DNA from 3 places in the Streptomyces sp. URMC 126 genome. Region 1 is predicted to be linked to each of the others. Evidence: riboswitches for the same ligand, from Rfam matches in the RefSeq annotation. Region 1 holds a riboswitch; each other region holds the start of a gene.

Region 1 (6,564 bases):
GCCTGGAGATCCTCGGCACCGAGGCCGGCACGGCCTTCCACCAGGAGGGAACGGTGGAGTTCCGCGCCCACTGCGTGGTGCGCGGTCACGAGGACGCGCAGCACGAACTGAGCCGTTTCGTCCGTGAGGACGGTGCCTGGGTCTACGTGGACGCCGCCTGACGCGCCCCCGGCTCCCCGGCGCCGGCGACCGCGTCGCCCTCCCACGCGGTCTCGTAGTACGTCACCTTCTCGTCCTCTCCCACTTTCCGCATCCCGGCGGCCGTCATGACGCGGTGGGAGGGGACGTTGTCGTGGTCGGCATCGCCCTTCACCCGGCGGATCCCCCGCGCCCGCGCCGCCGCGAGCGCGGCGCGCAGCGCCTCGGAGGCGTACCCCTTGCCGCGCTCGGCGGGCAGCAGTCCGTAGCCGACGACGACGGCCCCGTCCTCGTCGGCAGGCCCGTGGAAGTCCAGCCCTCCGACCACCCGCCCGTCCTCCCGGCTCCGTATCTCGTACGCCCCCGGATGCCGCCCGGGCCCGTACTCCGCCACCGCCTCGAGGAACCGGAGGGAGGCCCTGACGTCGTCCTCCTCCGGGTAACCGGGCACCCAGTGCGGGAGCCGCTCGGGGCGCTCGGCGGCAATGTTCTCGGCCTCGGGGACGGTGAGGGAGTGGAGGATGAGGCGGGCTGTCACGAGATCGTCCATGGGCGGATGCCTATCACCCGCCGAAGCGGGGCGACATCGGGTTTTCCCCTGCTCCCCCGGTGCTGGTCAGCGCTTCGCGCAGAGGGAGGGTGCCGAGGGAGGCGCTCGCCAGGGCCTTCCATGCCCGACTCCGCGGGCACGACATCGGCTTCCTGTCGTTGGCGCTGCCGTTGCCATTCCGCCGCGTGCTTGTCGGACTTCTTCAACGGGTGGCCCTGGTACCCGAGTTGTGTGATGGCCGTCTCCATCGCCTCCGGCGCGCTGTGCGGTTCGTCGCCCACCACGGCGTTCACCAGGCCGTGGACACGGAAGAGGAAGTGGAAGGCGTCGTCGAGCGGTTCGCGGGCGGAGTTGTCCCGGAAGACGGCCAGTTCGCGGGCGCACCTGGTAGCGACGACCCGCGTCGGCGGCGCACCGTCTCTCGACGCCCTCATACGCGGGCAGCCGGGCGGTTGTTGGCGGTGGGGCGGGGAGTCCCCGAGGCTCCCGGCCATGACCTTTCGGGTAATGGCCCCGCCGCGCGCGGCGCGACAGAGTGGGGTTCACGACGAGCCGCCGAGCCACCAGGTCAGGAGACGACGATGCCCGCTTACGCCCTCGGTCACTTCCACAGCAGCGTCCCGCATCAGGACGTCGTCGAGTACGTCGAGCGGATCCAGGACACCCTCGACCCCTTCGGGGGCCGGTTCGTGGTGCACGGCGGGGAGCTGGACGTCCGTGAGGGGACGTGGGAGGGGGACCTGGTGCTCATCGAGTTCCCGGACCTGGCGCGGGCCCGGGAGTGGTACGACTCGCCCGCGTACCGGGAGCTGATCCCGCTCCGGACGCCGCACGTCCTCGGTACCGTCCTGCTGGCCGAGGGAGTGCCGTCCGGGTACCACCCCGCCGAGAAGGCCTCGGCGATACGGGCCGCCATGGCGGAGTGAGAGCCGCCATGGCGGGGTGGGGCGGCCTCGACGCGGGGGTGAGGCCGCCGGAGCCCTGGTGAGGGGTCATGCGGAAGCGGGGGCCGGCGCCGCCGATCGAGCGTCGGCCCCGGTGGTGCGTCTTCACAGCGTCACGGCGTCACGGCGTCGCGACGCCAAGGCGTCAGCGGACGCGGCCGTACCAGACGCTGTTGGTCCAGATCTTCTCCAGGCGGACCTTCTTGCCGGTGCCGGGAGCGTGCCAGATCTTGCCGCCACCCGCGTAGATGCCCACGTGGTAGACGTTGCTGCCGGAGTGGAAGAACACCAGGTCGCCGACGGAGCGGGAGCCGCGCGAGATGTGCCGCGTGGCGTTGTACTGGTCGGCGGCCACGCGGGGCAGCTTCTTGCCGGCCTTCTTGAACGAGTAGAGCGTCAGGCCCGAGCAGTCGAAGCGGTTGGGCCCGGTGGCACCCCACTGGTACGGGGAGCCCTTCTTGGACGCCGCGACCTTGACGGCCTTGGAGCCGGGGGTGGCCGCCTGGGCGTCGCCGGCCATGCCGGGGAGCAGGACGGACGCCGCGACGGTGGCGGCGGTGAGGGCCGATGCGGTTCCGGCCCGGGAGATGAGCGCGGGTATTCGAGGCAGCGCAGACATGCCGAGTAAGCCCTTCGTCATCCGCCTGCGAAAGATGACCTGTCGGGTTCGGGCTGACAAAGTTGCCCGGCCACCATGTGGCTTCACCCCTAGAACCACCGCCATCGTGGTCCGTCTTGCCTGGGTCTCCCGCTCCTGCCGATCCGCGTGTATCCGGTCCGCACCCGGAGCGGCGGCAGGACTCGGCGTCCGCCCGGGTCGCCCGCCTCTGTGACGGGTTCTTGGTCGTTCGGTGCATGATCCTGCACCATCCACCGGCGAAATCCGGTGTCGAAACGGCGTTCTGTGAGGTTCTTCACGCTCGCCGGAGGGTTTGATTCCGGCGGTACCACCCCCTCTCAGCAGGGGCGACGCCAGGAACTGAGACCGAGTCTCTTCTGCATCGAACTGAGCCCCAGATTCTTGGCCCGGCCGCAGAACTCCCCCGGTTCCAGCTTGTATTCGACGTGGAACACCGCCTTGCCGCGCCGCACGAACGGCGACAGTTTGTCGCATTCGCCGAATTCGGCGCACTGTTCGTTCACGGCGAAGTCGAAGTCGCCGACGAGCTCCGGGATCTGGTCGAGGTCGTTCTTCAGTCCGACGGCCATGCCGCGCTCATGGGCGAGCCGGGCGACCATCCGGTTGAACGCCAATTGGTGGGCGGCGGTGAGGGGGAAGCCGGTCTCGTTTCTGAACCCCTCGGTCAGGTCCGGCTCGACGGCGTCGAACCCCTTCTTCCGGCACATGTCGAAACGTTCCGCCATGATGGGCCCGAGGACGTCGAGCCGCCGGATGTCGAGCCACTTCTCGCCCTTCCAGCCGTCGTTGTCCTCGCCCAGCACGGACTCCGGGAACTTCTTCGCGTCCGGCCGCCAGTCCTCGTACGCGCCCACGTTGACGTAGCAGACGACCTTGCGGCCGTCGGCGTGCAGCCGTTCCACGGTCGCCGCGTCGTTCTCGAAACCGTCGATGTCGTAGACGGGGACGTCCACCGAGGTGTCGACCTTCCCGTCGAGCTGCCACTGCCAGCGGGTACCGGGGCGCGGCTGCCAGCGCGCCCGGCCGGCGGAAGAACCGGACGGAGAGCCGGACGAAGGATCGGACGACGGACCGGACGACGAGCCGGCCTCCGGCGTCGACGGCGCGGCGGACGGCCCGCCGGAGGACGGCGTGGAGCCCCCGCCCCGGCGGGGCTTCCCCGGCGTCCGGTCCGGCCCGCCCGGGCCCCCGGCACGGCCGGCGCCCGCCTCGCCGCCGGGCCGGTGCTCGGCCGAGGCACTCGGCGTCCCGTCGTCGTCCGGCCCGTCGGCCCGGTCCGCGCCTTCCCGGTCCCCCGAGGCCGAGCAGCCGACGGCGACGAGGAGGGCCGCGGCCGTCAAGGCCCCGGCGCCGAGGGCCCGGCGGGTCCCTCCGCGCCGGCTGCCGGCCGGTTTCGGGTACTCGCCCCGCGGAGGGCCGGCTTTCAGGCGTCCGGCGGTGGTGCGGTCTGCCATGGATTCTCTCCCCTTCCCGGTACCGCGCAGTGCACTCCGGCACCGCGCGAACCGGCCGTGCGGGACACGTGGTCGGCCCGCTCCTGCGGCACACCGTAGACCAAGTGGCAGAAGCGGGAGGGGAGATGGGATTTCGTCCAGGCGGGGACGGCGGCCGTGCGGTACGCCTCCCAGGGTCCCTCGAAGGTCACGAGCAGGTCGGCGATCCGGGCGTACCCGGGGTCCGGGTGCGTCCCGTGGTTGAACACGACCGTACGGGCCCCCGACACCCGTGCCAGCGCCGCGAGTCGGCGGTAGCGGGGCAGGAACGCGGGTGCCGTCGGCGCCTGGTCGAGGAACACCCCGTCGACGCCGTACCAGCCGCGGTGCCGGCGGACGTCCGTCAGCACCGCGCGGAGGGACCGCCGCCCGTAGCCGGTGTCCACGTACCCCAGCACCGGGACCCCCGCGTCCCGGAGCCGGCCGGCCGCGTCGCGGAACGCCGGGTCGGGCCGCCGCCCCGGGCCGTCGGCCGCGTTGAGCACGACCCCGCGCAGCGCGGGGGCGGCCCGCAGCAGGGCCGCCCACGCCCCGGGGTCCACCGCCGGGTGGACGTACAGCGGCACCAGCAGCCGTCGGCCGCCGGGCGGCGCTGTCACCGGGACACTCCCGCCGACGGGGTCCGGGCGGCGGCCCAGAGGTCGGCGAGGGTGGTGTCGAACGGGTGCTCGGGACGCCAGCCGAGGGTCCGTTCGGCGGCCGTGACGTCGGCCTGCTGCCAGGCCAGCGCCGCCGAGCGCGGCGACCCGGCGCCGTCCTCGGCGAACCGCCCCCGGAAACCGGCGGCCCGCGCCAGCCCCTCGGCGACCTCGCGGGCCGTGCGCGCCGTGCCGCTGCCGATGTTGAGCACGCCGGTCACCGGCTCGGAAGCGGTGACGGCGAGCACGACGGCCCGGGCGACGTCGCGGGCGTCGACGAAGTCGCGGTGCGCGGAGAGGTCGCCGGTGCGGACGACGCCGTCCGGCCCGGCCTCGCGGATCCCCTCCGCCAGCCGGCCCGGCAGTGACCCGGGCGGGGAGCCGGGGCCCAGCGGGTTGAACACCCGCAGGACGAGCGCGTCGAGCCCGGAGCCGGTGACGGCGAGGGTGCCCGCGAGCTTGGTGGCCCCGTAGAGGCCGAGCGGGGCGGCCGGGGCGGACTCGGTGAGCGAGCGGGCGCCGCCTCCCGCCCCGTACTCGGCCGACGACCCGAGGTGCACCAGCCGGGCGCTGGGGGCGGCCTGCCGCAGCGCCTCGCAGAGCACGGCCGGGCCGCGCGCGTTGGTGGCGGTGAGGACGGTGGCGCTGCCGCCGGTGGCTCCCGCGCAGTTGACGACGGCGTCGGGGGCCGCCCCGCGCAGGGCGACGGCCAGGTCGGCGGCGTCGGCGCCGGCCAGGTCGCACGGGAGGGCGGAGCCCGGCGACCGGCCGCCGTCGAGCACCCGCGCGCCGGGGAGGGCGCGCAGCTGCTCGGCGGCGTGCCGGCCGAGGAAGCCGGTCGCGCCCAGGACGAGGATCCGCATGCGGGTCGTTCACGCTCCTTTGATCAGCAGGTCGCGGCGGTGGGAGAACTCCGCGTTGGCCCGGTCGTAGTCGTCGGGGCGCCCGATGTCCAGCCAGTAGCCTTCGAACTCGTAGGCGTTCGGCGGCGTCCCGGCGGCGAGCAGGTCCAGGACCAGCTCGTCGAAGCCGAGCGGCAGGCCGGGTGTGTAGCGGGCCAGGGCGTCGCGGGAGACGCCGTAGACGCCCATCGAGACGCGGTAGTCCATGCTGGGCTTCTCGGTGAAACCGGTGACCCGGCCGGCCTCGGTGGTCAGCACGCCGAAGTCGATGCTGACCTTGCGGGCGTACGTGGCGATGGTGAGCGGCGCCCCGGAGGCGCGGTGAGCGCGCAGGACGTCGGCGAAGTCGAGGTCGGTGAGGACGTCGCCGTTCATCACCAGGAAGTGCTCGGGCAGCCGGTCCTGCATGGTGAGCAGCGGGCCCATGGTGCCCAGCGGACTCTCCTCCGTCGTGTAGTCGACGCGCAGGCCCCACTGGGAGCCGTCGCCGACGTAGGCGCGGATGATGTGCCCGAGGTGGCCGATGGCCAGGGTGCAGCTGTGGAAGCCGGCACCGGCCAGCTGCCGCATCACGATCTCCAGGATCGCGTGCTGGTCGCCGATGGGCACGAGCGGCTTGGGCAGGGCGGTGGTGTAGGGGCGCAGCCGGATGCCTTTGCCTCCGGCGAGGATCACTGCGTGCATGGGTGCCGTTTCCTCTCGGGTGAGGTGACTGGCGTACAAGGACGGATCGGTGGTGCGGGGCGTGGACCGGGGGAAGCGGTCGCAGGGGGTGCGGTCACACGTTGTAGATGCCGGTCTTGTAGCGGGCCAGGTTGGCCGGGTCGCGGAAGAACTCCACGGTGGCGGCGAGGCCGTCCTCCAGGCTGTGCGCGGGCGCCCAGCCGGTGGCGGCGCGCAGCCGGGAGGCGTCGCAGACGAGGCGCATCACCTCGGAGGCGGCGGGCCGGATCCGGGTGGTGTCCTCGCGGACGTCGAGGTCGGTGCCCATGATCTTGCCGATCAGGCCGACCAGGTCGCCGACGGAGATCTCCTGTCCGGTACCGGAGTTGAAGGTGCGGCCGACGACGCGCTCGGCGGGCGCGGTGCCGACGGCGCGGAAGGCGGCCACGGTGTCCTTGACGTAGCTGAAGTCCCGGGTGGGGCGCAGGTCGCCCAGGGTGATGGTCCGCTCCCCCGCCGCGACCTGCCCGATGACCGTGGGGATGACGGCGCGCATGGACTGGCGCGGGCCGAAGGTGTTGAAGGGGCGCAGGGTG
Region 2 (7,157 bases), on a different contig from region 1:
GACCATCCCGACAGCCACGCCGACGGTCGCGCCGGCCACCACGCCGATGACCGCCATGCCGACGAACGCCGCGCCGACGACCGTCAGGCCGACGAACGCGACGGTGGAACCGCCGGCCGTCGCACCGCGCCCGTCGCATCCGCCGCTCCCGATGACAGCGGTGACAGCGGTGACAGCGGTGACAGCGGTGGCCGCGGTGACAGCGGTGGCCGCGAAGGTTCCGCCTGCCCCGTGGAGGGCCCCACCCCGCCCCTCTTCACCTGGGAGTTCGCGAGCGACCCCTACCCGGCGTACGCCTGGCTCCGCGAGCACGCCCCCGTGCACCGCACCGCCCTGCCGAGCGGCGTGGAGGCCTGGCTGGTCACCCGGTACGCCGACGCGCGGCAGGCACTGGCCGACCAGCGGTTGTCGAAGAACCCCGTGCACCACTCCGAGTCCGCGCACGGCAAGGGCAAGGTGGGCATTCCGGGCGAGCGGAGTGCCAACCTCATGACGCACCTGCTCAACATCGACCCCCCGGACCACACCCGCCTCCGCCGCCTGGTGTCCAAGGCGTTCACGCCCCGGCGCGTCGCGGAGTTCGCGCCCCGCGTGCAGGAGCTCACGGACCGGCTCATCGACGGGTTCGCGGAGCGCGGGGAGGCGGACCTCATCCACGAGTTCGCGTTCCCGCTCCCCATCTACGCCATCTGCGACATGCTCGGCGTCCCGCCGGAGGACCAGGACGACTTCCGGGACTGGGCCGGGATGATGATCCGGCACGGCGGCGGCCCACGCGGCGGAGTGGCCCGTTCCGTGAAGCGGATGCGGACGTACCTCGCCGAGCTGATCCACCGCAAGCGCGAGGACCTGGGCGACGACCTGATCTCCGGGTTGATCAGGGCGAGCGACCACGGTGAGCACCTCACCGAGAACGAGGCCGCCGCCATGGCCTTCATCCTGCTCTTCGCCGGTTTCGAGACCACCGTCAACCTCATCGGCAACGGCACCTACGCGCTGCTGCGCAACCCCGGGGAGCGCGAGCGCCTGCAGCGCGCGCTGGCCGCCGGGGACGAGAGCCTGCTGGAGACCGGGGTGGAGGAGCTGCTGCGGTACGACGGTCCGGTGGAGCTGGCCACCTGGCGGTTCGCCACCCGGGACCTGACGATCGGCGGGCAGCGCATCGCCGAGGGCGACCCCGTGCTCGTCGTCCTCGCGGCGGCCGACCGCGACCCGGAACGGTTCGCCGACCCCGACACCCTCGACCTCGCCCGCAGTGACAATCAGCACCTCGGGTACGGGCACGGCATCCACTACTGCCTCGGTGCGCCGCTGGCGCGGCTGGAGGGCCGGACGGCGCTCGCGACGCTGCTGCGGCGCCTCCCCGACCTGCGGCTTTCCGCCGATCCGGACGATCTGAGATGGCGCGGCGGGCTCATCATGCGGGGCCTGCGGACCCTGCCCGTGGCCTTCTCGCCGGAGCCCGGGCAGACGGGCACATGACTATACGTCAACTCGGCTTGACCGTCGTCCGGCGTCGATCACGGTGGGTTGTGGCTCCTGAGGGGCGTGGCTATCTTCTGCCGTCATATTCAGCAGCCACACGATCGGCAGCGGTCAGCAGCCGGTCGGCAGCCATACGAGAGGTGATCGCATGCTCTCCGGGAAAGGCCGACATCGTCGTCCCCGTCAACTGCCCGCCGTGGTCGTCGCCGCGGGCGTGACGGGCGCCGGAATCGCCATGCCCCTGCTCGGCGCCACCACGGCCGACGCCGCCGACGCGCCCACCTGGGACCGCGTCGCCCAGTGCGAGAGCGGCGGCCTGTGGAGCGCGGACACGGGCAACGGGTTCTACGGCGGACTGCAGCTCACGCCCGAGATGTGGAAGCAGTACGGGGGTACGGAGTTCGCGCCGCGCCCCGACCAGGCCAGCCGCGCCCAGCAGATCGCCGTCGCACAGCGCATTCTGGAGGCGCGCGGCCCGTACGCATGGCCCGCCTGCGCGGTGAAGTCCGACCTGACCAAGGACGGTCGGGCGCCCGAGGTCAACCCGGGCATGCCGCACGAGGCCGTCGAGGGCCCGTCGCACGCGCCGGCCTCCGGGTCCGGGTCCTCCGGAACGTCCGACTCCGGGCGGACGCGGGACACCTCGTCCGGCAAGACGTCCGACACGTCCTCCGACGCGTCCTCCGACACGTCCTCCGGCAAGTCCTCCGAGAAGGGGTCGGGCACCTCCACCGGGAAGGACGCCTCCTCCGACCGGTCGGCCGACAAGGACGGGAAGGCGGGCGAGCACGGCGGCACCGACGCCTCCGGGAAGCCGGGTGGGCAGCAGGACAAGTCCTCCGGCGGCAAGCACCGCAAGCCGGACGGCGACGCGGCGGGCACCTCGTCCGACACGTCGTCCACGGACGCGAAGGGCGACGCGAACACCGGCTCGAAGGCCGGCTCCACGGCCGACTCGCGATCCGGTACCGGCGCCGAGTCGGGAACGGACGCCGGAACGGCCGGCGGTTCGCACTCCGGAACGTCCGCCTCCGGCACCATCGGTGAGCGGCAGCGCGCCGGCGCGGACGGCGCGGGAGCGGGCAAGCACCGCGCGGAATCGACCGGTTCCGGCGCCGAGCGCGCGTCGCGTGGCACCGAGCGCGGGCGCGCCGATGCCTCCGCCGCTCACGACTACACCGTGCGCCCCGGTGACAACCTGTCAGAGATCGCTCAGCAGCACCGCGTCGAGGGCGGCTGGCATCGCGTGTACCAGGACAACAAAAAGGTCGTCGGGGGCGATCCCGACCTGATTCACCCGGGTCAGCAGCTCGAACTGAAGAAGTAGCGGGGGAGTTCGCGTCGAATGTCCGTTCCGGATGAAAGTGAGACATGGGTCTCGTTGACATCGGCGGGGAGACGGCTCGTCAGAATCCCGAGAAACCATCCTCACCTGCGGAAACAGTGAGTTCCCCGGGGTGGGGGGAGCAGACGGTGGCCGAAAAGGAGGGTTTGAACCCATCGGCCGTCTGTGCTTAACGTCGTCATCGCTCGCCATCGCGAGCACCACGGTCGTCACGCCGAATCCTGCCGGCGGCCGGGGGAGTCGTCGCGCAAGCGCCGTAGGCAGGAGCGGGGGAACCACGGTAGGTCGCCGGAACGGTTCATCGGTCAACGACCGACGTACCGGGACGGCTTGGGGTGAAGCCTGGTGAGCGCGAGCCACCGGGCCGGGCAACTCACGCCCGAACCCGACAGCTCACCTCGTAGGCGCCGGTGAGGAAACCGAGTCATGTCCAAGGGCAAGCACCGTCGTCCGAACAAGGCCGTCCGCATCGCCACGCTCGCGGGTGTCACCGGCGCCGCAGTCGCCGCCCCGCTGATGATGGCCACGTCCGCCCACGCCGCCTCCGTGCAGACCTGGGACCGCGTGGCCCAGTGCGAGTCCGGCGGCAACTGGTCGATCAACACCGGCAACGGCTACTACGGCGGTCTGCAGTTCTCGCAGTCCTCGTGGGCCGCCATGGGCGGCACCAAGTACGCGCCGCGCGCCGACCTCGCCACCAAGGGCCAGCAGATCCTGGTCGCCGAGAAGCTGCTCGCCGCCCAGGGCCCCGGCGCCTGGGGCTGCGCCTCCGAGGGCGGTCTGACCCGCGGTGGCGGCGCCCCGCAGGTCGACGGCTCCGGCTCCGGCAAGGTCGTCTCCAAGTCGACCTCGGGCCAGCGTTCGACCGGCCAGAGCCACGCCGACCGCAGCGAGCGCAAGGCCGCGCCGAAGCACGCCGCCCCACAGCGGCACGCCGAGGAGGCCCCGGCCCCGGCCGCCAAGCCGGCCGCGCCGAAGCACGCCGCGCCGAAGACCGTCAAGATCGGCGACGGCGAGTACGAGGTGAAGGAAGGCGACACCCTCGCCAAGATCGCCGAGGCCAAGAAGGTCAAGGGCGGCTGGGAGAAGCTCTACGACCGCAACAAGGACGTCGTGGAGAGCGCCGACCTCATCTTCCCCGGCCAGAAGCTGCACCTCAGCTGAGGTCCGTTCCTGAGCCGCGCGCCCTGCGCAAGGGCAAGTGCGCCGGGCGCGCGGTGCGCGGTGGTGCGAGGGGCGTACGGCCCGTTCGTACCGCAGCGTCCGTACCCCCCGACCCGTACCGCCGCACACGTACCACCGGCCCGGAACGTCGTTCCGAGCCGCAGCGGAACCGCCCCGCTCCCATGCGACCGACCCCCCCGGGCCGCATCGGAGCGGGGCTCCGCCGTTTCCGTACGTCCCCTCTCTCACCCGGTCTCTCGCCCGGCGAGTTCCCGCTCCGGTTCCCCGTTGAGCGAACAGCCCGCCCATTCGTCCCTTGATCTCGGCGTTTGTGCCATTTTTCCGGCGGGGTGGCGCTCCGGGGGCGGGTGGACCCTCCGGCGCCCGTTAGGCTCGTGCTGCAGAACGCTGGAGTACCCAGACACACACGAAGGAGACCCTCGTGCCGTCCATCGACGTCGTCGTAGCTCGCGAGATCCTCGACTCGCGAGGCAACCCCACGGTCGAGGTCGAGGTCGGCCTCGACGACGGCTCCACCGGCCGCGCCGCCGTGCCGTCCGGCGCCTCGACCGGTGCCTTCGAGGCCATCGAGCTCCGTGACGGGGACAAGAACCGCTACCTGGGCAAGGGCGTCGAGAAGGCCGTCCTGGCCGTCATCGAGCAGATCGGCCCGGAGCTCGTCGGCTACGACGCCACCGAGCAGCGCCTGATCGACCAGGCCATGTTCGACCTGGACGCCACCGACAACAAGGGCTCCCTGGGCGCCAACGCCATCCTGGGCGTCTCCCTCGCCGTCGCGCACGCCGCCTCCGAGGCCTCGGACCTCCCCCTCTTCCGCTACCTCGGCGGCCCGAACGCGCACCTGCTGCCCGTTCCGATGATGAACATCCTGAACGGCGGCTCGCACGCCGACTCCAACGTGGACATCCAGGAGTTCATGATCGCGCCGATCGGCGCCGAGTCCTTCTCCGAGGCGCTGCGCTGGGGCACCGAGGTCTACCACACCCTCAAGGCCGTGCTGAAGGCCAAGGGCCTGTCCACCGGCCTGGGCGACGAGGGCGGCTTCGCCCCGAACCTCGGCTCCAACCGCGAGGCCCTGGACCTGATCCTGGAGGCCATCAAGCAGGCCGGCTACACCCCCGGCCAGGACATCGCGCTCGCGCTCGACGTCGCCGCGTCCGAGTTCTACAAGGACGGCGTCTACACCTTCGAGGGCCAGACCCGCACCGCCGCCGAGATGACCGACTACTACGCCGAGCTCGTCGAGGCGTACCCGCTGGTCTCCATCGAGGACCCGCTGTTCGAGGACGACTGGGACGGCTGGAAGACCATCACCGAGCGCCTCGGCGACCAGGTCCAGCTCGTCGGTGACGACCTGTTCGTCACCAACCCGGAGCGCCTCGCCCGCGGCATCGAGGAGGGCGCCGCCAACGCCCTGCTGGTCAAGGTCAACCAGATCGGTTCGCTGACCGAGACGCTGGACGCCGTCGAGCTGGCCCAGCGCAACGGCTTCAAGTGCATGATGTCCCACCGCTCCGGCGAGACCGAGGACGTCACCATCGCCGACCTGGCCGTCGCCACCAACTGCGGCCAGATCAAGACCGGCGCCCCGGCCCGCTCCGAGCGCGTCGCCAAGTACAACCAGCTGCTGCGCATCGAGGAGATCCTCGACGACGCCGCGGTGTACGCCGGCCGCAGCGCGTTCCCGCGCTTCCGCCAGGGCTGAGCCGCGCCTCCGGCAGTGCGCGTGCGAGGCTGACAAAGCCTCACGCCTCACCCCGTCCCCGGCCACGGTCCCGTACCGTGGCCGGGGACGGTTTTGGCATGCGTTCCGGCTTCGGTGAAGCCGGCAGCGGGGAGGCGATGTGGCGGCGGAACGGTTCTCCACCGCGACCAGGCTCAAGGCGATCGGCACGGTCCTCGTCCAGGGCCCCGACGCCCGGGCCCGGCGCACCCGTCCGCCGCGGCGCAGCCGGCTCACCGGCCGGGCGGCGCTGCTGGCGCTCGTCGTCTGCTCGCTGATCGTCGCCCTGGCCTACCCGATGCGGCAGTGGGTCACCCAGCGTTCGGACATCGACGACCAGCGGCACCGCTCCGAGCAGGCCAAGGAGCAGGTGAAGCGGTTGCGCGAGGAGAAGGCGCGGCTGGAGGACCCCGCGTACGTGGAACGGCTGGCGCGCGAGCACCTGCACTACGTACGGCCCGGCGAGACCGGTTACACGGTCGTGGACGGCAGTGGCAACGCCCGGCACCGCCGCGACCAGGGCGCCGCCGACCGGCCGTGGTACGTCAACCTCTGGGACGGCGTGGACACCTCGGACGCCCGTCGCTGACGCGCGGCGCCGCCGCACTCTCTTCGAAACCCCTCCGACCCTCCGACCCTCCGACACGAGCGAGCACATGGAAACCCCTCCTCCCCAGACCGAGCCCACCGAGCCCACCGACGCGGACATCGCCGCGTTCAAGGAGCAGCTCGGCCGCCCCCCGCGCGGCCTGCGGGCGATCGCCCACCGCTGCCCCTGCGGCAACCCGGACGTCGTCGAGACCGCGCCGCGGCTGGAGGACGGCACGCCGTTCCCGACGCTGTACTACCTGACGTGCCCGCGGGCGGCCTCCGCCATCGGCACGCTGGAGGCCGAGGGCGTGATGAAGGAGATGAGCGCCCGGCTGCAGAGCGACCCGGAGCTGGCCGCCGCGTACCGCGCCGCGCACGAGGACTACATCCGCCGGCGGGACGCGATCGAGGTGCTGGAGGGCTTCCCGAGCGCGGGCGGCATGCCGGACCGGGTCAAGTGCCTGCACGTGCTGGTGGGGCACTCGCTGGCGGCCGGTCCCGGCGTCAACCCGCTGGGCGACGAGACGATCGCGATGCTGCCGGAGTGGTGGCGCAAGGGGCCGTGCGTGACGCCGTGCGGCGCGCAGTCGCCGTCCGACAGCTCCGACGAGGAATAGGGAGAACTCCGCATGACCCGCCGTGTTGCCGCGATCGACTGCGGTACGAACTCGATCCGTCTGCTCGTCGCCGACCTCGACCCCGCCACCGGCGGGTTCAAGGAGCTCGACCGGCGGATGACGATCGTCCGGCTCGGCCAGGGCGTGGACCGCACCGGGCGGTTCGCGCCGGAGGCGCTGGAGCGGACGTTCGCCGCGTGCCGGGAGTACG
Region 3 (7,187 bases), on a different contig from region 1:
TGCGCGTCGTCGGTGATGAAGACCAGGTCTTCCTCGCCGGTCCGCAGCTCGACCGCGCCCACGACGCGGTCACCGGACTTGAGGGAGATGACCTCCAGCTCGTCCTTGTTGGCCGGGTAGTCGGGGACCACGCGCTTGACGACGCCCTGCTCCGTGCCGATGGCGAGGCCGGGCGAGGACTCGTCCAGCGTGGTCAGGCAGACCACCCGCTCGCCGTCCGCCAACGACAGGAACTCCGCGATCGGCGCGCCGCCGGCGAGGTTGGGCGCCGCGGCCGTCTCCGGCAGCTGGGGCAGATCGATCACCCGCAGCCGCAGCAGCCGTCCGGCCGAGGTCACCGCGCCGACCTCGCCCAGCGCCGTGGCGGGGACCGCCGAGACGATCACGTCGTGCTTGACCCGCTTGGCCTCGCCCGTGCCGGGCGTGAACGGCTCGCCGGTGGCGGTACGGGCCAGCAGACCGGTCGAGGAGAGCAGCACCCGGCAGGGGTCGTCGGCGACCTGGAGCGGCACGGCCGACGCCGGGGCGCCCGCCGACTGGAGCAGGACCGTACGACGGTCGGTGCCGAACTTCTTGGCCACGTCGGCCAGTTCCGAGGAGACCAGCTTGCGCAGCTCGGCGTCCGATTCGAGGATCTTCGTCAGGGCCTCGATCTCCGAGGTCAGCTTGGTGCGCTCGTCCTCCAGCTCGATCCGGTCGAACTTCGTCAGCCGGCGCAGCGGGGTGTCGAGGATGTACTGCGTCTGCACCTCGGAGAGGGAGAAGCGCTCGACGAGTGACGCCTTCGCCGCCGCGGCGTTATCGCTCGATCGAATGATTCTGATGACCTCGTCGATGTCAACGAGCGCCACCAGCAGACCCTCGACCAGGTGAAGCCGGTCACGGCGCTTGCCGCGGCGGAACTCGCTGCGCCGCCGGACCACCTCGAAGCGGTGGTCGACGTAGACCTCCAGCAGCTCCTTGAGCCCCAGCGTCAGCGGCTGGCCGTCCACCAGCGCGACGTTGTTGATGCCGAAGGACTCCTCCATCGGGGTCAGCTTGTAGAGCTGCTCCAGCACGGCCTCGGGGTTGAAGCCGTTCTTGATCTCGATGACCAGCCGCAGGCCGTGCGCCCGGTCGGTGAGGTCCTTCACATCGGCGATGCCCTGGAGCTTCTTCGCGCCGACCAGGTCCTTGATCTTGGAGATGACCTTCTCCGGGCCGACCGCGAACGGCAGCTCGGTCACCACCAGGCCCTTGCGGCGGGCCGTCACGTTCTCGACGGAGACGGTGGCGCGGATCTTGAAGGTGCCGCGCCCGGTCTCGTACGCGTCCCGGATGCCGTTCAGGCCGACGATCCGGCCGCCTGTGGGCAGGTCGGGGCCGGGGACGTACTTCATCAGGGTGTCGAGGTCGGCGTTGGGGTGCCGGATCAGGTGCCGGGCGGCGGCGATCACCTCGCCCAGGTTGTGCGGCGGCATGTTCGTCGCCATGCCGACCGCGATCCCCGTGGCGCCGTTGACCAGCAGGTTCGGATAGGCGGCCGGGAGGGCGACCGGCTCCTTCTCGCTGCCGTCGTAGTTGGCCCCGAAGTCGACCGTGTCCTCGTCGATCGACTCCGTCATCAGCGAGGTGGCGGACGCCATCCGGGCCTCGGTGTACCGCATGGCGGCCGGCGGGTCGTCGTTGCCCAGGGAGCCGAAGTTCCCGTGGCCGTCGACGAGCGGGAGCCGCATGGAGAACGGCTGCGCCATGCGCACCAGCGCGTCGTAGATGGAGGCGTCACCGTGCGGGTGCAGCTTGCCCATCACCTCGCCGACGACACGGGCGCACTTCACATAGCCGCGCTCCGGCCGCAGGCCCATCTCGTTCATCTGGAAGAGGATGCGGCGCTGCACCGGCTTGAGGCCGTCGCGGGCGTCGGGCAGGGCGCGGGAGTAGATGACGGAGTAGGCGTACTCGAGGAAGGAGCCCTGCATCTCGTCGACGACGTCGATGTCGAGGATGCGCTCCTCGAACTCTTCCGGCGGCGGGGTCTTCGTGCTGCGGCGGGCCATCGCGGCTGCGGCTCCTTCGGTCGATTGCCGGGGGCGGACTGACGCCGACCATTGTGGACCTCCCCACTGACAACGCCGACCGCGACCCGTCCGCGAGGAGCGCACCGGCCCCGGGAACTTCGCCGGATGTCGGTGCGCTTGCATACAGTGACAGCAGTGTTCATCACGCGAGTCGTCGCGGGCGCCGCGGGCGGGTAACGGCGGCGCGGGATGCAGCGAGATATCGAGCGATCGAAGGGACGTACATGCCCATGGGTCACACGGCCGCGCAACAGGCCGGCACCGGCGGCCTGACAGCGACCGAGCACCGCCTGGCCAACGGCTTGCGGGTGGTGCTCTCGGAGGACCATCTGACCCCGGTCGCGGCAGTCTGCCTCTGGTACGACGTCGGCTCGCGCCACGAGGTCAAGGGCCGCACCGGCCTCGCCCACCTCTTCGAGCACCTGATGTTCCAGGGTTCGGCGCAGGTGAAGGGCAACGGCCATTTCGAGCTGGTGCAGGGCGCCGGCGGCTCGCTCAACGGCACCACCAGCTTCGAGCGGACCAACTACTTCGAGACCATGCCCGCCCACCAGCTGGAGCTGGCGCTGTGGCTGGAAGCCGACCGGATGGGCTCGCTGCTCACCGCGCTCGACGACGAGTCCATGGAGAACCAGCGCGACGTCGTCAAGAACGAGCGCCGCCAGCGGTACGACAATGTGCCCTACGGCACGGCGTTCGAGCGGCTGACGGCGATGGTCTACCCGGAGGGCCACCCCTACCACCACACGCCCATCGGCTCGATGGCCGACCTGGACGCCACCTCCCTGGAGGACGCGCGGGAGTTCTTCCGCACGTACTACGCGCCCGGCAACGCCGTCCTCGCCGTGGTCGGCGACATCGACCCCGAACAGACGCTCGCCTGGATCGAGAAGTACTTCGGGTCCATCCCCGCCCACGACCGCAAGCAGCCGCCGCGCGACGGCGCCCTGCCCGAGGTCATCGGCGAGCAGCTGCGCCAGGTGGTCCGCGAGGAGGTGCCCTCGCGCGCCCTGATGGCCGCCTACCGCCTGCCGCACGACGGCACCCGTGAGGCGGACGCCGCCGACCTGGCGCTGACCGTCCTCGGCGGCGGCGAGTCCTCGCGGCTGCACAACCGCCTCGTCCGCCACGACCGCACCGCCGTCGCGGCGGGCTTCGGCATGCTGCGCCTGGCGGGCGCCCCCTCGCTGGGCTGGCTGGACGTCAAGGCGTCCGCCGGCGTCGAGGTCCCCGACATCGAGACGGCCGTCGACGAGGAGCTGGCCCGCTTCGCCCTGGAGGGGCCCACCGCCCAGGAGATGGAGCGCGCCCAGGCCCAGCTGGAGCGCGAGTGGCTGGACCGGCTGGCCACGGTCAGCGGACGGGCCGACGAACTCTGCCGGTTCGCCGTCCTCTTCGGCGACCCGCAGCTCGCCCTCACCGCGGTCCGGCGCGTCCTGGACATCACTCCGGAGGAGGTGCAGGCCGTCGCCAAGGCGCGGCTGCGCCCCGACAACCGCGCGGTGCTCGTCTACGAACCGACCGGGCCGCAGGCCGCGGGCGCGGACGGGACCGAGGACGCCCCCGCGCGGGAAGCCGACGCCGCCGACGTCATCGCACAGGAACAGGAGACGGCCCAGTGAGCGAAGCCGCAGTCGTGGGCGCCACCGGCACCGCCGAGCCCACCATGCAGTTCCACCCGCGGCCCCGGCCGGGCACGGCCACCCCGTGGAACTTCCCCGCCCCCGACCGTGACCGGCTGCCCAACGGCCTGACCGTGCTGCGCTGCCACCGCCCCGGCCAGCAGGTCGTCGCCGTCGAGGTCAGCCTCGCCGCGCCGCTGGAGGCCGAGCCGGCCGGCCTGGAGGGCGTGGCCACGATCATGGCCCGCGCCTTCTCCGAGGGCACGGACAAGCTCAGCGCCGAGGACTTCACGGCCGAACTGGAGCGGTGCGGCGCGACCTTGGACGCCCACGCCGACCACCCCGGCGTCCGGCTCTCCCTGGAGGTCCCGGCCTCCCGGCTGACCAAGGCCCTGGGGCTGCTCGCCGACGCCCTGCGCGCCCCGGCCTTCCCCGACAACGAGGTCGAGCGCCTGGTCCGCAACCGCCTGGACGAGATCCCGCACGAGCTCGCCAACCCGGCCCGCCGGGCGGCCATGGCGCTCTCCGCCGAGCTGTTCCCGGCCGACTCGCGGATGTCCCGGCCCCGGCAGGGCACCGAGGAGACCGTCGAGCGCATCGACGCCGCCTCCGTGCGCGCCTTCTACGAGGCCCACGTCCGTCCGGCCACCGCCACCGCCGTGATCGTGGGCGACCTCACCGGGGTCGACCTGGACCAGGCCCTGGCGGACACCCTCGGCGCCTGGACGGGCTCCCCGGCCGAGCCCCGGCCCGTCCCGCCCGTCTCCGCCGACGACACCGGCCGCGTCGTCATCGTGGACCGCCCCGGCGCCGTCCAGACGCAGCTGCTCATCGGCCGCGTCGGCGCCGACCGGCACGACCGGGTCTGGCCCGCCCAGGTGCTCGGCACGTACTGCCTGGGCGGCACGCTCACCTCCCGCTTGGACCGCGTGCTGCGCGAGGAGAAGGGCTACACCTACGGCGTCCGCGCGTTCGGCCAGGTGCTGCGGTCCGCCCCCGACGGCACCGGCGTGGCGATGCTCGCCATCAGCGGCTCCGTCGACACCCCCAACACGGGCCCGGCGCTGGCGGACCTGTGGACGGTGCTGCGCACCCTCGCGGCCGAGGGGCTGACGGACGCCGAGCGCGACGTCGCCGTGCAGAACCTGGTGGGTGTCGCGCCGCTCAAGTACGAGACGGCGGCGGCCGTCGCGGGCACGCTGGCCGACCAGGTCGAGCAGTACCTCCAGGACGATTTCCAGGCCCGGATGTACGAACGCCTCGCGGAGACCGGGACGGTGGAGGCCACCGCGGCCGTCGTCAACGCCTTCCCGGCCGACCGCCTGGTCACCGTGCTCGTCGGGGACGCCGCGGAGATCGCCGAGCCCGTCCGGGCGCTCGGCATCGGCGAGGTGACGGTCGTTTCCGCCTGACGGAAGCTCAATCCTCCGCGTGCGCCCCGGCGCACGCGCGGGGGCGGAGAGGCGCGTGGGTCCTTCGGGGGTCACGCGCCTCCGTTATGCCCGATTTATAGGAGCGGTTGCACCGTTTCCGTGTGGCGTGCGTCACGAAAACGGGGTTCCGTTTGCCGTTCGAATCTGACGGCGATTAGCTTCAGGGCGGCAGTCCGTCGGATCGGAGCCGCAACCGCGGCCCCGGGCAGCCATCGCCGAGTCCCCGTACGGCGCGAGCCAGGGGAGCCGGGGAACCACATGTTCCCTGGGGTGAATCGGGTCCCTCTCCGGAGGGAGCCGTAGGAGACCTTCCTGCTCCGAACCCGTCAGCTAACCCGGTAGGCGAGAGGGAAGGAAAGGAACAGCCGCAACCATGGCGTTCACCCGTGCCACCGGGAAGCACCGTCGTCCGAGCCGTGCCGTGCGTGTCGGTGCCAACGTCGCCGGCATAGCCACCCTGAGCGCCGCGGGCGTCGTCGCCGGTGTCGCCGCTCCGGCCTTCGCCGCCTCCTCTCCCGACGAGGCGCCCCGCCCGCAGGACACCGGCCTCACCCAGGCCGTCGTCCTCTCCGACCATGTGGCCGACAGCATCGACGAGCAGGCGCAGATGCAGCGCGGCGTCGCCGAGCAGGACACCGCCACCCAGAAGGCCGAGGCCGCGGCCAAGGAGCAGGCGGCCCTGGTCAAGAAGCGCGCCGACGAGGCCAAGCGGAAGGCCGAGGCCGAGCGCGCCGAGAAGGAGCGGGCGGCCCGCGAGGCGGAGCGCAAGCGCCTCAACACCTTCGTGATGCCGATCGCCGGCTCCTTCGTCTCCACCCAGTACCACGCCTCCAGCGGCCTGTGGTCCTCCGGCAGCCACACCGGCGTCGACTTCCACGCCGGTGAGGGCACCAGCGTGCAGGCCGTGGGCGCCGGCACCGTCGTCGAGGCCGGCTTCGGCGGCGCGTACGGCAACAACGTCGTCATCAAGCACAACGACGGCACCTACACCCAGTACGGCCACCTGTCGTCGATCGGCGTCAGCGTCGGCCAGACCGTCACCCCCGGGCAGCAGATCGGCCTCTCCGGCTCCACCGGCAACGTGACCGGCCCGCACCTGCACTTCGAGGCCCGCACCGCGCCCACCTACGGCTCGGACATCGACCCGGTCGCCTACCTGCGCTCGCACGGCGTCGACATCTGATCCCGGCCTTCGCCTTTCCTCCGCAGAGCCCCGCAGGACCACGCGTCCGGGCGGGGCTCTCGGCCGTCCGGACCGGACGCCCACGGCCGCGAAGGGGAAACGGGCCGGTATTCCGGCTCTCTCCGTTCTCCTTCCGCTTGGCCAAATCACTTCCCTCGCACTCGGACGGCCATCGGAAAACGCGGGGAATTGCCATAGAGTCGACCGGGTCCCTGAAGAGGCGTCAAGCGCGTGCGGACCGTCGTCTTCCGCCGGGTCGAGCGGGGACGGGCGGGGCCAGGCGAGTGGCGACGGGGTCGATCCGGAGGTTCGTCCGATGCGGGGACGTTGGTGAACGGCGTGAGTGACGCGGTTTCCGAGAACCGCCGTGTTTCCGCGCAGGCGGTGTGCGCGGCCGTCCGCGACGACATCGTCTCCGGCACCTTCCCGCCCGGCACCCGGCTCATCGAGGAACTCCTCGCCCGCCGCTACGGCGTCTCGCGGGTCCCGGTGCGGGAGGCGCTGCGCACACTGGCCTCCGAGGGCTTCGTGACCACGCGCCGGCACGCGGGCGCCTGCGTCGCCGAGCCGACCGAGCAGGAGGCGGCCGACCTGCTGGAGGTACGGGCGCTGCTGGAGCCGCTGGGGGCCGCCCGGGCCGCGCAGCGGCGCACCGAGGCCCATGTGAAGGTGTTGCGCGGGCTGGTCCGGCTGGGCCGGGAGCGTGCCCGGGGCGGGCAGCCGGGCGAGCTGTGCCCGCTGGGCGACTGGTTCGACGAGACGCTCGCCCAGGCGTCCGGCAGTCCGAGCCTCGCCGCGCTGCTCACCCAGGTGCGGCGCAAGATCGCCTGGATGTACGCGCCGGAGCCGCCCGCGCGGCCGGTGGAGACCTGGGAGACGCACGCCGCGCTCG

The links. A riboswitch is a leader RNA that binds a small molecule or an ion and turns the genes downstream of it on or off. The one in region 1 is predicted to bind cyclic di-AMP.
Region 2: linked by a shared signal. The riboswitch ahead of ACSNOK_RS08755 (transglycosylase family protein) and the one ahead of ACSNOK_RS28605 (C40 family peptidase) in region 1 are both predicted to bind cyclic di-AMP.
Region 3: linked by a shared signal. The riboswitch ahead of ACSNOK_RS11920 (M23 family metallopeptidase) and the one ahead of ACSNOK_RS28605 (C40 family peptidase) in region 1 are both predicted to bind cyclic di-AMP.

Annotation. Positions count from the first base shown of each region.
Region 1 covers NZ_JBPQTX010000343.1:214-6,777, forward strand. The annotation lists partial or broken gene ACSNOK_RS28585 (YchJ family protein) at 1-161, shown strand, start outside; gene ACSNOK_RS28590 (GNAT family N-acetyltransferase) at 143-688, opposite strand; gene ACSNOK_RS28595 (hypothetical protein) at 673-1,122, opposite strand; gene ACSNOK_RS28600 (DUF1330 domain-containing protein) at 1,270-1,614, shown strand; gene ACSNOK_RS28605 (C40 family peptidase) at 1,778-2,251, opposite strand; cyclic di-AMP (ydaO/yuaA leader) riboswitch at 2,259-2,409, opposite strand; gene ACSNOK_RS28610 (endo alpha-1,4 polygalactosaminidase) at 2,590-3,612, opposite strand; gene ACSNOK_RS28615 (spherulation-specific family 4 protein) at 3,696-4,364, opposite strand; gene ACSNOK_RS28620 (NAD-dependent epimerase/dehydratase family protein) at 4,361-5,266, opposite strand; gene ACSNOK_RS28625 (sugar phosphate nucleotidyltransferase) at 5,276-5,989, opposite strand; partial or broken gene ACSNOK_RS28630 (SDR family NAD(P)-dependent oxidoreductase) at 6,084-6,564, opposite strand, start outside.
Region 2 covers NZ_JBPQTX010000048.1:67-7,223, forward strand. The annotation lists gene ACSNOK_RS08745 (cytochrome P450 family protein) at 232-1,482, shown strand; gene ACSNOK_RS08750 (transglycosylase family protein) at 1,634-2,812, shown strand; cyclic di-AMP (ydaO/yuaA leader) riboswitch at 3,073-3,252, shown strand; gene ACSNOK_RS08755 (transglycosylase family protein) at 3,257-3,994, shown strand; gene eno (phosphopyruvate hydratase) at 4,437-5,720, shown strand; gene ACSNOK_RS08765 (FtsB family cell division protein) at 5,860-6,327, shown strand; gene ACSNOK_RS08770 (DUF501 domain-containing protein) at 6,395-6,946, shown strand; gene ACSNOK_RS08775 (Ppx/GppA phosphatase family protein) at 6,959-7,157, shown strand, end outside.
Region 3 covers NZ_JBPQTX010000073.1:18,215-25,401, forward strand. The annotation lists gene ACSNOK_RS11905 (DNA gyrase/topoisomerase IV subunit A) at 1-2,036, opposite strand, end outside; gene ACSNOK_RS11910 (M16 family metallopeptidase) at 2,282-3,679, shown strand; gene ACSNOK_RS11915 (M16 family metallopeptidase) at 3,724-5,091, shown strand; cyclic di-AMP (ydaO/yuaA leader) riboswitch at 5,316-5,472, shown strand; gene ACSNOK_RS11920 (M23 family metallopeptidase) at 5,486-6,295, shown strand; gene ACSNOK_RS11925 (GntR family transcriptional regulator) at 6,626-7,187, shown strand, end outside.